3 regions of the Lactiplantibacillus sp. DA1 genome follow, and region 3 is predicted to be linked to each of the others. Evidence: predicted binding sites of a transcription regulator. Region 3 holds the regulator's gene; each other region holds the start of a gene.

Region 1 (3,281 bases), 210 kb from region 3:
TTCTTCTAAGATGATGTACGCCAAGTTAGGAGCATGGTCATCATTTTCGGTTTGCAACATTAATGCTTCCTGCAAGCTACGCGCCCCAACACCCGGTGGATCAAGCTGCTGTAATAAGGTAATAGCATCTAATAGTTCAATCGGCGTCGCTTTAGTTGCCTGCCGAGCCTGTGCTTCATCGATTCGCAAGTAACCATTGACATCAACATACTCAATTAAGTACAGGACAATTTGCCGCAAATGGGTATCACGTAACGTCAAATGAATCTGATCCAATAAATATTCGAATAACGAGTGCTGATTCGAAGTCGACACCCGCTCAATGAAATCCGCCTTAGTGGTTACATTTTTGACTGCGTTCAAGCTTGCATGATTATTATTCCAATTTGTATCCACATCGATCAATGGGTTTTCTAATGCTTTTTGCGTCAGAAAATCTCGTAGTTCTTCCACATTAAACTGCAACATCTGAATGGATTGTTGTAGTCGCTGGGTCATTGCTAATTTCTGTGATTGCCGCTGTTGCTGGCGAAATCCTGGTCCCAGTGCCATAAAAATACCTCCCTGAATAAATTTTTATGTAAAACCCTTGTGTTTTTATCCATTATTCGCTAAAATATAATATGTTGTTTAGGCGCCCGTGGTGTAATGGATAGCACGTAAGATTCCGGTTCTTGAGATGGGGGTTCGATTCCCTCCGGGCGCATCAGTAGCTGAGAAGTGATTCTCAGTTTTTTTTTTGCACTTATTTAAGTGACAACTACTGGACTATACCAGTCACATCTTCATATGGTAACTTAATTTAAACCAAACAACAAGCAATATCCTTTCTGGGTCAGTAATAGTACCTATACCCGCTCATCCAAGTAAAAATAATCAAAAAGTAATCAGTTCAAGTAAATCATATACCAGTGTAGTCGTTTAGTAGATTTAATAACAGCTAAACTTACGCTATTCAAATAATAATTACTATAATTATATTATATTTTTTTTAACCATGGCAAATTTCATTCATACATCTGATACTAATTAATTCATTGCGAGCAGCTTGAGTCCAGCAACAAGGTCAAAGTAATTTGATTAGCCTACTAGCGTAATAACGGAATTATGCGGGCCAACTACTTTTAAATCACCATATTAGTACTGAATATGTAAGTCGATCACTGCTTAATCTTGAATCATTATTATAAGAAAGCATCATTTTCAAGCCAAGATAGACGCAATACTTAATCCAAGGCCTACTGCCTAAAATCGCTGAAAAAAAAGAGATTGGGTTCACCCAATCTCAAGCCGTATTATGATAGAAACCTAAGTATACCACGTTAACTGCATAAACGGAATTCTGTTTTTGAGGTTTTTCTTTTGACCTTCACTGACCTTAGCGGTAAACTACATTTATATTAGCAATCAGCTAATCAAATAATGCAACCTTAGGAGGCTAACAAATCATGTATCCAGTTCCTACAGTTATTGAACAGTCATCACGTGGCGAACGTGCTTATGACATCTATTCACGACTATTAAAGGACCGTATCATTATGTTATCCGGTCCCATTGAAGATAACATGGCAAACGCCATTATTGCCCAACTACTCTTCTTAGATGCTCAAGATTCAGGTAAGGACATCTATCTCTATATCAACTCACCGGGTGGTGTCGTTACCGCCGGCTTAGCAATCTACGATACGATGAACTTCATCAAATCTGATGTTCAAACCATCGTTATGGGGATGGCTGCTTCCATGGCCAGCGTCTTAGCTTCATCTGGTACTAAGGGCAAGCGATTTGCTTTACCTAACTCTGAAATCTTGATTCACCAACCATCTGGTGGCGCTCAAGGTCAACAAACGGAAATTGAAATTGTTGCGGAAGAAATCTTGAAGACTCGTAAAAAGATCAACCAGATTTTAGCTGACAACTCGGGACAATCCGTTGAAAAGTTGAACCATGATACTGAACGTGATAACTACTTAAGCGCACAAGAAGCTAAAGACTACGGTTTGATCGATGATATTATGGAAAACAACAAATTAAAATAAGTTAATATCTTTGACTGGGCTGACTTGACGTTGGTCCAGTTTTTTTTGTTCGTTTTCTTGTCATTCGTTTTGCAATGGCCCATACTGCACATAAGCAGGGATTACTACCCGGACAATATTACTTGTCCTTGAACTTAAAAGTAAAAAGGAGTCTCTATAATGACAAAAGTCTTTATCGCTGGTCAGCTTCCAGCCCAAGCCAATACGTTACTTTTACAAAGTCAGTTAGTCATCGATACTTATACCGGCGATAACCTGATCAGTCACGCGGAACTCATCCGCCGAGTCGCTGATGCCGACTATTTGATTACCCCACTTTCAACTCAAGTAAATCAAGATGTCTTAGACCACGCCCCACACCTTAAACTGATTGCTAATTTTGGTGCTGGCACTAATAACATCGACATCATGGCAGCGGCTAAGCGCCAGATTTCAGTCACGAACACGCCGAACGTTTCGGCGGTCGCAACCGCTGAATCAACAGTCGGTTTGATTATCAGCTTAGCGCATCGTATCGTGGAAGGCGATCACTTAATGCGAACTAGCGGCTTTAACGGTTGGGCACCACTGTTCTTTCTCGGCCACAATTTACAAGGCAAGACACTCGGCATCTTAGGCCTTGGCCAAATTGGTCAAGCCGTTGCCAAACGACTGCACGCCTTTGACATGCCCATCTTATATAGCCAACACCACCGCCTACCGATTAGCCGTGAAACGCAACTTGGCGCAACCTTTGTCTCCCAGGATGAACTTTTGCAACGTGCCGACATCGTTACTTTACATCTGCCACTTACCACACAAACAACGCATCTAATCGGTAACACTGCTTTTAGCAAAATGAAGTCAACGGCGCTCCTCATCAACGCCGCGCGGGGGCCAATTGTCGACGAGCAAGCACTTGTGACGGCCCTGCAACAACATCAAATTGCTGGCGCTGCACTCGACGTCTACGAACATGAACCGCAAGTCACACCTGGTTTGACCACGATGAACAACGTCATTTTAACACCTCATCTTGGCAACGCAACGGTCGAAGCTCGCGATGGTATGGCCACCATTGTCGCGGAGAATGTGATTGCGATGGCCCAACATCGGCCAATCAAGTACGTGGTCAACGATGTAACACCAGCATAGACCAATCAGTGCAGCTGTCTTGCATGACAAACTTAGGCACTGCAGAATCATTCATCGAAATAAATAAGCGGTCCACTTCGATTCGTCAAGACACTTCGACAAATCGGA
Region 2 (3,281 bases), on a different contig from region 3:
AGTTTTGCAATCATTGGTAGGTCTGTCAGCTGAACAAATTGATGCGGCACCTTTACGGATGCAATATTACTACTTATGTGGCATGCTGAGTTCGTTAATTAATGGGACGGCCAATGATATTTGTTTTTCCTTCTCGCAAATTATTGATGATTTGGACGATGATCATCAAACAATTTTTACACCACTAGCTTATGTCGGTCTGGGGGTCATGTATGGTCGCCTAGCCGAGCATGAAAAAGCCCAGTTTTATTTTGAGAAAGTACGATACTATGTTGAGCATGCTGACTCACTAGGATATGCTAATGATTATTTGCGACTATTAACTTTGATTTTTTATACGGCTGAATATTATGCGATCAGTGAAGACTTTATCACTAGTGATCATTTGATTGATGATGGGATAACGCTTTGTTCGGATGAACATGTCACGTATTATTTACCGCGATTGAAATATTTAGCCGCTGAGAATGCTGTTAAGCAAAAACATTCAGATACGTTGATTAGGCAGTTAATAAGTGAAACCGAAGCTTTTGCACGGATCAATCATAATCAGGTTGTTGAGGTCAAGGTCGCTGCGTTGCGACAACGATATTTGCAGGGTGCTTTTGATTCAGAAAATAATTAACAAGTCAATGGCTAGGGCTAACTTTTTATTGTAATTTTCAACGTGTTAAAACTAATCAATGCTTTATACATTAAATAATGTTGAGCTCTACACCAGCGAATAAATGTTTGCTAGTGTGGGACTTTATAGTTAGAAAGCTATGTATGACGCCGCCCGCGCCTTAAAAAATTTCCCGCAAAGCTCCCATAGATATCCCACAAAAAGTCCCACAGATTGATGTTCTATTATGAATGTTTATAGTTGTCCACAATCAAGAAAATCCTAATGTACTGGTAATCCATTAAAGACAATGATTGAATAGGATTCGATTAAACATAAGAAATTCTTATTAAATTCACAGGCACAAACTATTTTACCTTCTTTGACTAATTTGATAGACTTAGGTTAAGAAAGTTGAGGTGACTGATTGAGATGGCTAGTCATAGGCAAATGATTGACAAACTAGTGTGGCGTTGTTACTGGCGCACCCTGCGTTAGTAACAATTCACTAACTCAATTTTAATCTTAACTCGGAAAAAGTAACGAGTAGTCAATTTTTAGGTGAAAGAGGGATTTTATGAACAATTTTCAAAATGATCCACAACCACGGACCATCAATACACAAGTTGGGCTCCGTAGTTTCTTAACTAAAATGTATGGGTTTATGACAATCGCTGTGCTAGTATCGGCCTTTACCGTTTACTTAGCGATGAACACGTTCCAAACACAAATTAATACTGCTTTTGCTCAACACCCATTCATCTTCTTGATGATTTTCATTGTTAGCATGTTTGTAATGATTGGTGGCATTCAAGTCAATGCGACGCGTAACCCAGCGATGAGTTTCACCTTACTGATGCTCTTTGCAGTTATTTTTGGCGTTGAAATGTCGATTACATTGTCCTTGTATACGGGTGCGGTGATTACTGGGGCCTTTGTTGCGGCTGGCGCTGTCTTTGCGACGATGGCAGTGATTGGGACGACAACCAAGCGTGATATTTCGCGGTTAGGCACGCATCTATTTGCGGCTCTGATTGGGTTGATCGTCGCTTCATTGGTTAACTTGTTCTTACAAAGTGCCATGATTAGTTATATTTTTTCATTTATTGGTGTACTGATCTTTGCCGGCTTATCCATGTGGGATGCTAACCGGATGCGGGACATGTATTTACAATATGGTGACCGGGTTTCATCGACTGGTTTGGCCGTTACCGGAGCCTTACAGTTATACTTGGACTTCGTTAACTTGTTCCTCTACTTCGTCCAAATCTTCGGTGGTTCAAGCCGCGACTAATCATTAAGATAATTATTAAGGATTATGACCAAGGTGTCATAATCCTTTTAATTTACCAAAAATGAGTTATTTCACGGGTTTTCGGTGGGCCGAACTCCCGTTTTGGTTAATTGTTTGGTACAATTATAAGAGTAAATAACTTATCATTCGGCTTACGCTGGCGGCTGTTCAATATCAATCAGTCAGCTTAAAGATGTTATTGATTTGAATAACGAGTTTTTCATAAAAGTGATGATTTAAATTAAGAGATGGGGAGCAAACTAATGGCAAAAAAATTATTATTGATTGATGGTAACAGTGTGGCATTTCGAGCGTTCTTTGCGTTGCATAACCAATTGGAACGGTTCGTAAATCCAGACGGCCTGCATACCAACGCCATTTATGGCTTCAACACAATGCTTGACCACATGATCAAAGCAGTCGAACCAACGGATATGTTAGTGGCTTTTGATGCAGGCAAGACGACGTTTCGAACGACTATGTACGACAATTACAAGGGCGGCCGGGCCAAGACCCCCAGTGAGTTTTCTGAACAAATTCCGTACATCAAGCAACTTTTGGATGCGTACGGTATCAAACATTATGAATTAAAAGATTACGAAGCCGATGACATTATCGGTACACTGGCTGGTCAAGCGGATCAAGCCGGTTACACGACGACCGTGGTCACTGGTGATCGGGATTTGACCCAGTTGACGACCGAGCATACCACGGTGGCCGTGACCGTTAAAGGTGTTTCTGAAGTGGAACGCTATACGCCGGCCCATGTTGAAGAAAAGCTGGGCATTACACCGGCACAAATCATTGACATGAAGGGGTTGACTGGTGATACCTCGGATAACTATCCGGGTGTTACTAAGGTTGGTGAGAAGACCGCCCTTAAATTACTCAAACAGTATGGTACGATGGAAGGCATTTATGAAAACATCGATGCCATGAAGCAGAGCAAGATGAAGGAACATCTGATTGAGGATCGCGAACAAGCGGCGCAAGCTAAGGTGTTAGCCACAATCAAGCGGGATGCGCCGATTGATGTTCAATTGGCTGATTTATCCTATGATGGCCCGGATCTTGACCAGCTGGCCGCGTTTTATCAGAAGATGGACTTTCAATCATTTTTGAAGAAATTACACCTACAGTCGGACGAACCAGCAACGCCCATTGATTATACCGTCTTGACGAAAGCTAACCTGACGGAATTGCAACAATTTACCGACCACGTGGACTTTTATTTGGAGATGCCAACACCGAATTATCATACGTCAGCTTTGGCCGGCTTTGCGATTGGGGCGGATGGCCATTGGTACATCAGTCGTGACGTGGAATTACTAATGCAACCAGTCATTGCTGATATTTTGAGTAGTACAACAATTGCCAAGGACG
Region 3 (3,281 bases):
ACGTAGCTGAGCTAGCTTATCTTGATTCTTAGATAACTTCGTCGGCTGATCCATCTGATCAATTCGGACCTTAGCCGCTGCTTCATCCATCAAATCAATCGCTTTATCAGGTAAGAACCGGTCACTGATGTAACGACTAGATAATTTAACTGCCTGTTCAACAGCTTCATCCGTAATCGTAACCCGGTGATGTTCTTCATAGCGTGGCCGTAATCCGTTTAAAATTTCAACGGCTTCATCCTCAGTTGGTTCATTGACCATCACGGTTGCAAAACGACGTTCCAAAGCTGCATCAGATTCAATGTACTTTTGATATTCATTTAAAGTCGTGGCACCAATCGTCTGAAGTTCGCCCCGTGCAAGTGCGGGCTTCAAAATGTTAGAAGCATCAATTGCCCCCTCAGCACCACCGGCACCAATCAAGGTATGCAATTCATCGATGAATAAAATAACGTGACCATCGTTGTAAATTTCGTCAATTACTTTCTTTAAACGGTCTTCAAATTCACCCCGATACTTAGTACCAGCCACTAGCGACCCCATATCGAGCATCATCAACCGCTTATCGGCCATATCAGTTGGGACATCACCCGCAATAATCTTTTGGGCAAGGCCTTCCGCAATCGCCGTTTTACCGACTCCAGGTTCACCGATTAATACCGGATTATTCTTTGTCCGCCGAGACAGAATCTGAATCACCCGTTTAACTTCCTTAGAACGACCAACCACTGGGTCCATCTCTTGTTCACTAGCTAGTTGGGTTAAATCCCGTGCTAATGAATCCAGCGTTGGGGTTCCTTCAGCCTTTTTACCACCGCGATTGGCCGTATTGCGCTTGCTCATGGCGTCACTGACACCTAGCTTACGAAGGACTACCTTACGCGTCTGACCAAGATCTAAATTCAAGTTCATCAAGATCCGCGAGGAAAGGATACTTTCATCAGAAAGCATCGCTAACAATAAATGCTCAGTTCCAATCTTGTTAGCACCGAGCCGTTTTGCTTCATCACCGGCAACGGACAAAATCTCTTTGGCCTTTGGTGAATATGGCAAGTAGGTTTCCTTGCCAACATTACTTAACGTCCCATAGCCAGTGAACCGTTCAATTTCTTCACGAATGTCATCTTCACTAACGGCATATTGTTGCAACACCTTATTCGCAATCCCATTTTTCTCAATCGCCAAGGCTAGTAACAAATGCTCCGTACCAACTGCCTGATGCTTAAAATATTTGGCCTGTTCCTGTGCCAGTACTAACACACTCTTAGCACTAGGTGTAAATAAGTTATCCATTGCGATTCCTCGCTTTCTTTAGCTTTCGTAACGCAAGTGGTTCAGGATTCCGATAATTATCCGAGCCCGCAAACTATTTTCTAAGTCCCGATCAGTTAATCCTAACGTCTCGTGATCGATGGCCACTAAAATCAACTGTGCTTCCCTACGGTTTAAGACATCATCCTCATATAAGCTCTGAACGACTGCGTAGGCATCTCGTTGTGTGATAGAATCGCCAATCACTTGAATGAGGGCATCTAACACATCAGCATCATCGACCAAATTAACCTTTTCAATGCGAATATAACCACCACCGCCACGTTTACTTTCTACTAAGTAACCATTTTGGATCGTAAAACGGGTTTTAATCACATAATTAATCTGTGAGGGTACCACGTTGAAAAGGTCGGCAATTTCTGACCGTCGAATTTCAACATGCTCCGAGTCCGCCAAAATACTTTTTAAATACTTTTCAATAATATCCGAGATATTTTGACTTTGCATGTGCTTCACCCTTTTCATTATCTTTGACTAATATTGACTATTATTATACGAGGATAATAAAAAAAAGCAAAGAATTTCACCCTAACCGCGGACCAGTATGTCCTTAACGGTTGTTACAGCATAGCACGCTGACCGTTTGCTTTCAATTGATTGGACCATTTAGCACGCACTAATGATTAAATTTATGAGATCCTCGTATTCATTGAACTACCTATTTAAAATATGTCAAGTTACGCCACTTATCATGTGTGCTATCTTAATAGTGACGCACCACTGATCGCCAACAACTAATTTGTCCGGTATTTGCACTCATTAAGCTCAAAAGTCGACTGCTTAGGCCCACTAGACAAGTGCTAGTTAATTTCTAGCTTGGTGCCTGCACTAACCGCCGCTTGTAAGGCATTGCTGCTAACGGGACGCGGCTAGTAATGCGCTTAGACACGATCAGGGGTAAAAAAGGCCATAAAAAAAGCCAGTCAATTGACTGGTTTAGTTGGTTTAACCGTAATCGGGAAAACAGGATTTGAACCTGCGACCCCTACGTCCCGAACGTAGTGCTCTACCAAGCTGAGCTACTTCCCGAGAATATTAAATAAAAAGCCTTAGTACGTAACTAAGACTGTGTTAAACGATCGGGAAAACAGGATTCGAACCTGCGACCCCCTGGTCCCAAACCAGGTGCTCTACCAAGCTGAGCTATTTCCCGATACTAATGCACCCAGTAGGAGTCGAACCTACAACCTTCTGATTCGTAGTCAGACACTCTATCCAATTGCGCTATGGGTGCTTATTTAAAATGCCGAGGACCGGGATCGAACCGGTACGGTTATCACTAACCGCAGGATTTTAAGTCCTGTGCGTCTGCCAATTCCGCCACCCCGGCAAATTAAAAGCGGAAGACGGGATTCGAACCCGCGACCCCCACCATGGCAAGGTGATGTTCTACCACTGAACTACTTCCGCATAATAAATTATTAAATTGTAAATGCCGACTAGAGGATTCGAACCTCCGACCTCCTCATTACTAGTGAGATGCTCTGCCAACTGAGCTAAGTCGGCATGTGCGGGTGAAGGGACTCGAACCCCCACGTCGTAAGACACTAGAACCTAAATCTAGCGCGTCTGCCAGTTCCGCCACACCCGCATGATATTAAATCATGCCTTGTTGCCGGTCTAAACAGTTCTTACTGGTACGCCTTGACAACTATTTAACTTTATCATCATGTTGAATACTTGTCAACAACTTTTTTAACATAAATGGATAAATATACTTTTTATTGGATAAACAAGTTATATTTTTCCGACAAGAAATATTATAGCACGGTAGCCGAAAATAGCAAACCCTATTTTCAAAAAAAGGATAACAAATTTCATTAGGTCTAGTTTTAGCGCCCTTTATCACCGAGAATCATTGACTTGTGTCGCTGCTCTCACCATCTTTATTGAACTAATTTGCAGTATTTAGCCTTCCTTTACGCCTTCATCTTGAAACAAACACCCCC

What was found. Region 3 encodes CtsR, which represses protease genes until heat stress. Its sites were predicted from a motif close to TTGGTCAAAAAAGGTCAAANA; they were not measured.
Region 1: a site for CtsR is predicted at 1,360-1,380, ahead of clpP (ATP-dependent Clp endopeptidase proteolytic subunit ClpP). Genes of this name have one in related genera too.
Region 2: a site for CtsR is predicted at 974-994, ahead of RXV91_RS07980 (Bax inhibitor-1/YccA family protein). Genes of this name have one in related genera too.

The regions. Positions count from the first base shown of each region.
Region 1 is NZ_JAWHTQ010000001.1:374,491-377,771, forward strand. Features, by position in the region: gene rpoN (RNA polymerase factor sigma-54) at 1-552, opposite strand, end outside; tRNA gene RXV91_RS01790 (tRNA-Arg) at 635-706, shown strand; gene clpP (ATP-dependent Clp endopeptidase proteolytic subunit ClpP) at 1,449-2,039, shown strand; gene RXV91_RS01800 (2-hydroxyacid dehydrogenase family protein) at 2,199-3,173, shown strand.
Region 2 is NZ_JAWHTQ010000004.1:187,682-190,962, forward strand. Features, by position in the region: gene RXV91_RS07975 (helix-turn-helix transcriptional regulator) at 1-625, shown strand, start outside; gene RXV91_RS07980 (Bax inhibitor-1/YccA family protein) at 1,182-1,898, shown strand; gene polA (DNA polymerase I) at 2,162-3,281, shown strand, end outside.
Region 3 is NZ_JAWHTQ010000001.1:163,067-166,347, forward strand. Features, by position in the region: gene RXV91_RS00780 (ATP-dependent Clp protease ATP-binding subunit) at 1-1,293, opposite strand, end outside; gene RXV91_RS00785 (CtsR family transcriptional regulator) at 1,312-1,779, opposite strand; tRNA gene RXV91_RS00790 (tRNA-Pro) at 2,288-2,361, opposite strand; tRNA gene RXV91_RS00795 (tRNA-Pro) at 2,412-2,485, opposite strand; tRNA gene RXV91_RS00800 (tRNA-Arg) at 2,493-2,566, opposite strand; tRNA gene RXV91_RS00805 (tRNA-Leu) at 2,577-2,662, opposite strand; tRNA gene RXV91_RS00810 (tRNA-Gly) at 2,671-2,742, opposite strand; tRNA gene RXV91_RS00815 (tRNA-Thr) at 2,766-2,838, opposite strand; tRNA gene RXV91_RS00820 (tRNA-Leu) at 2,842-2,923, opposite strand.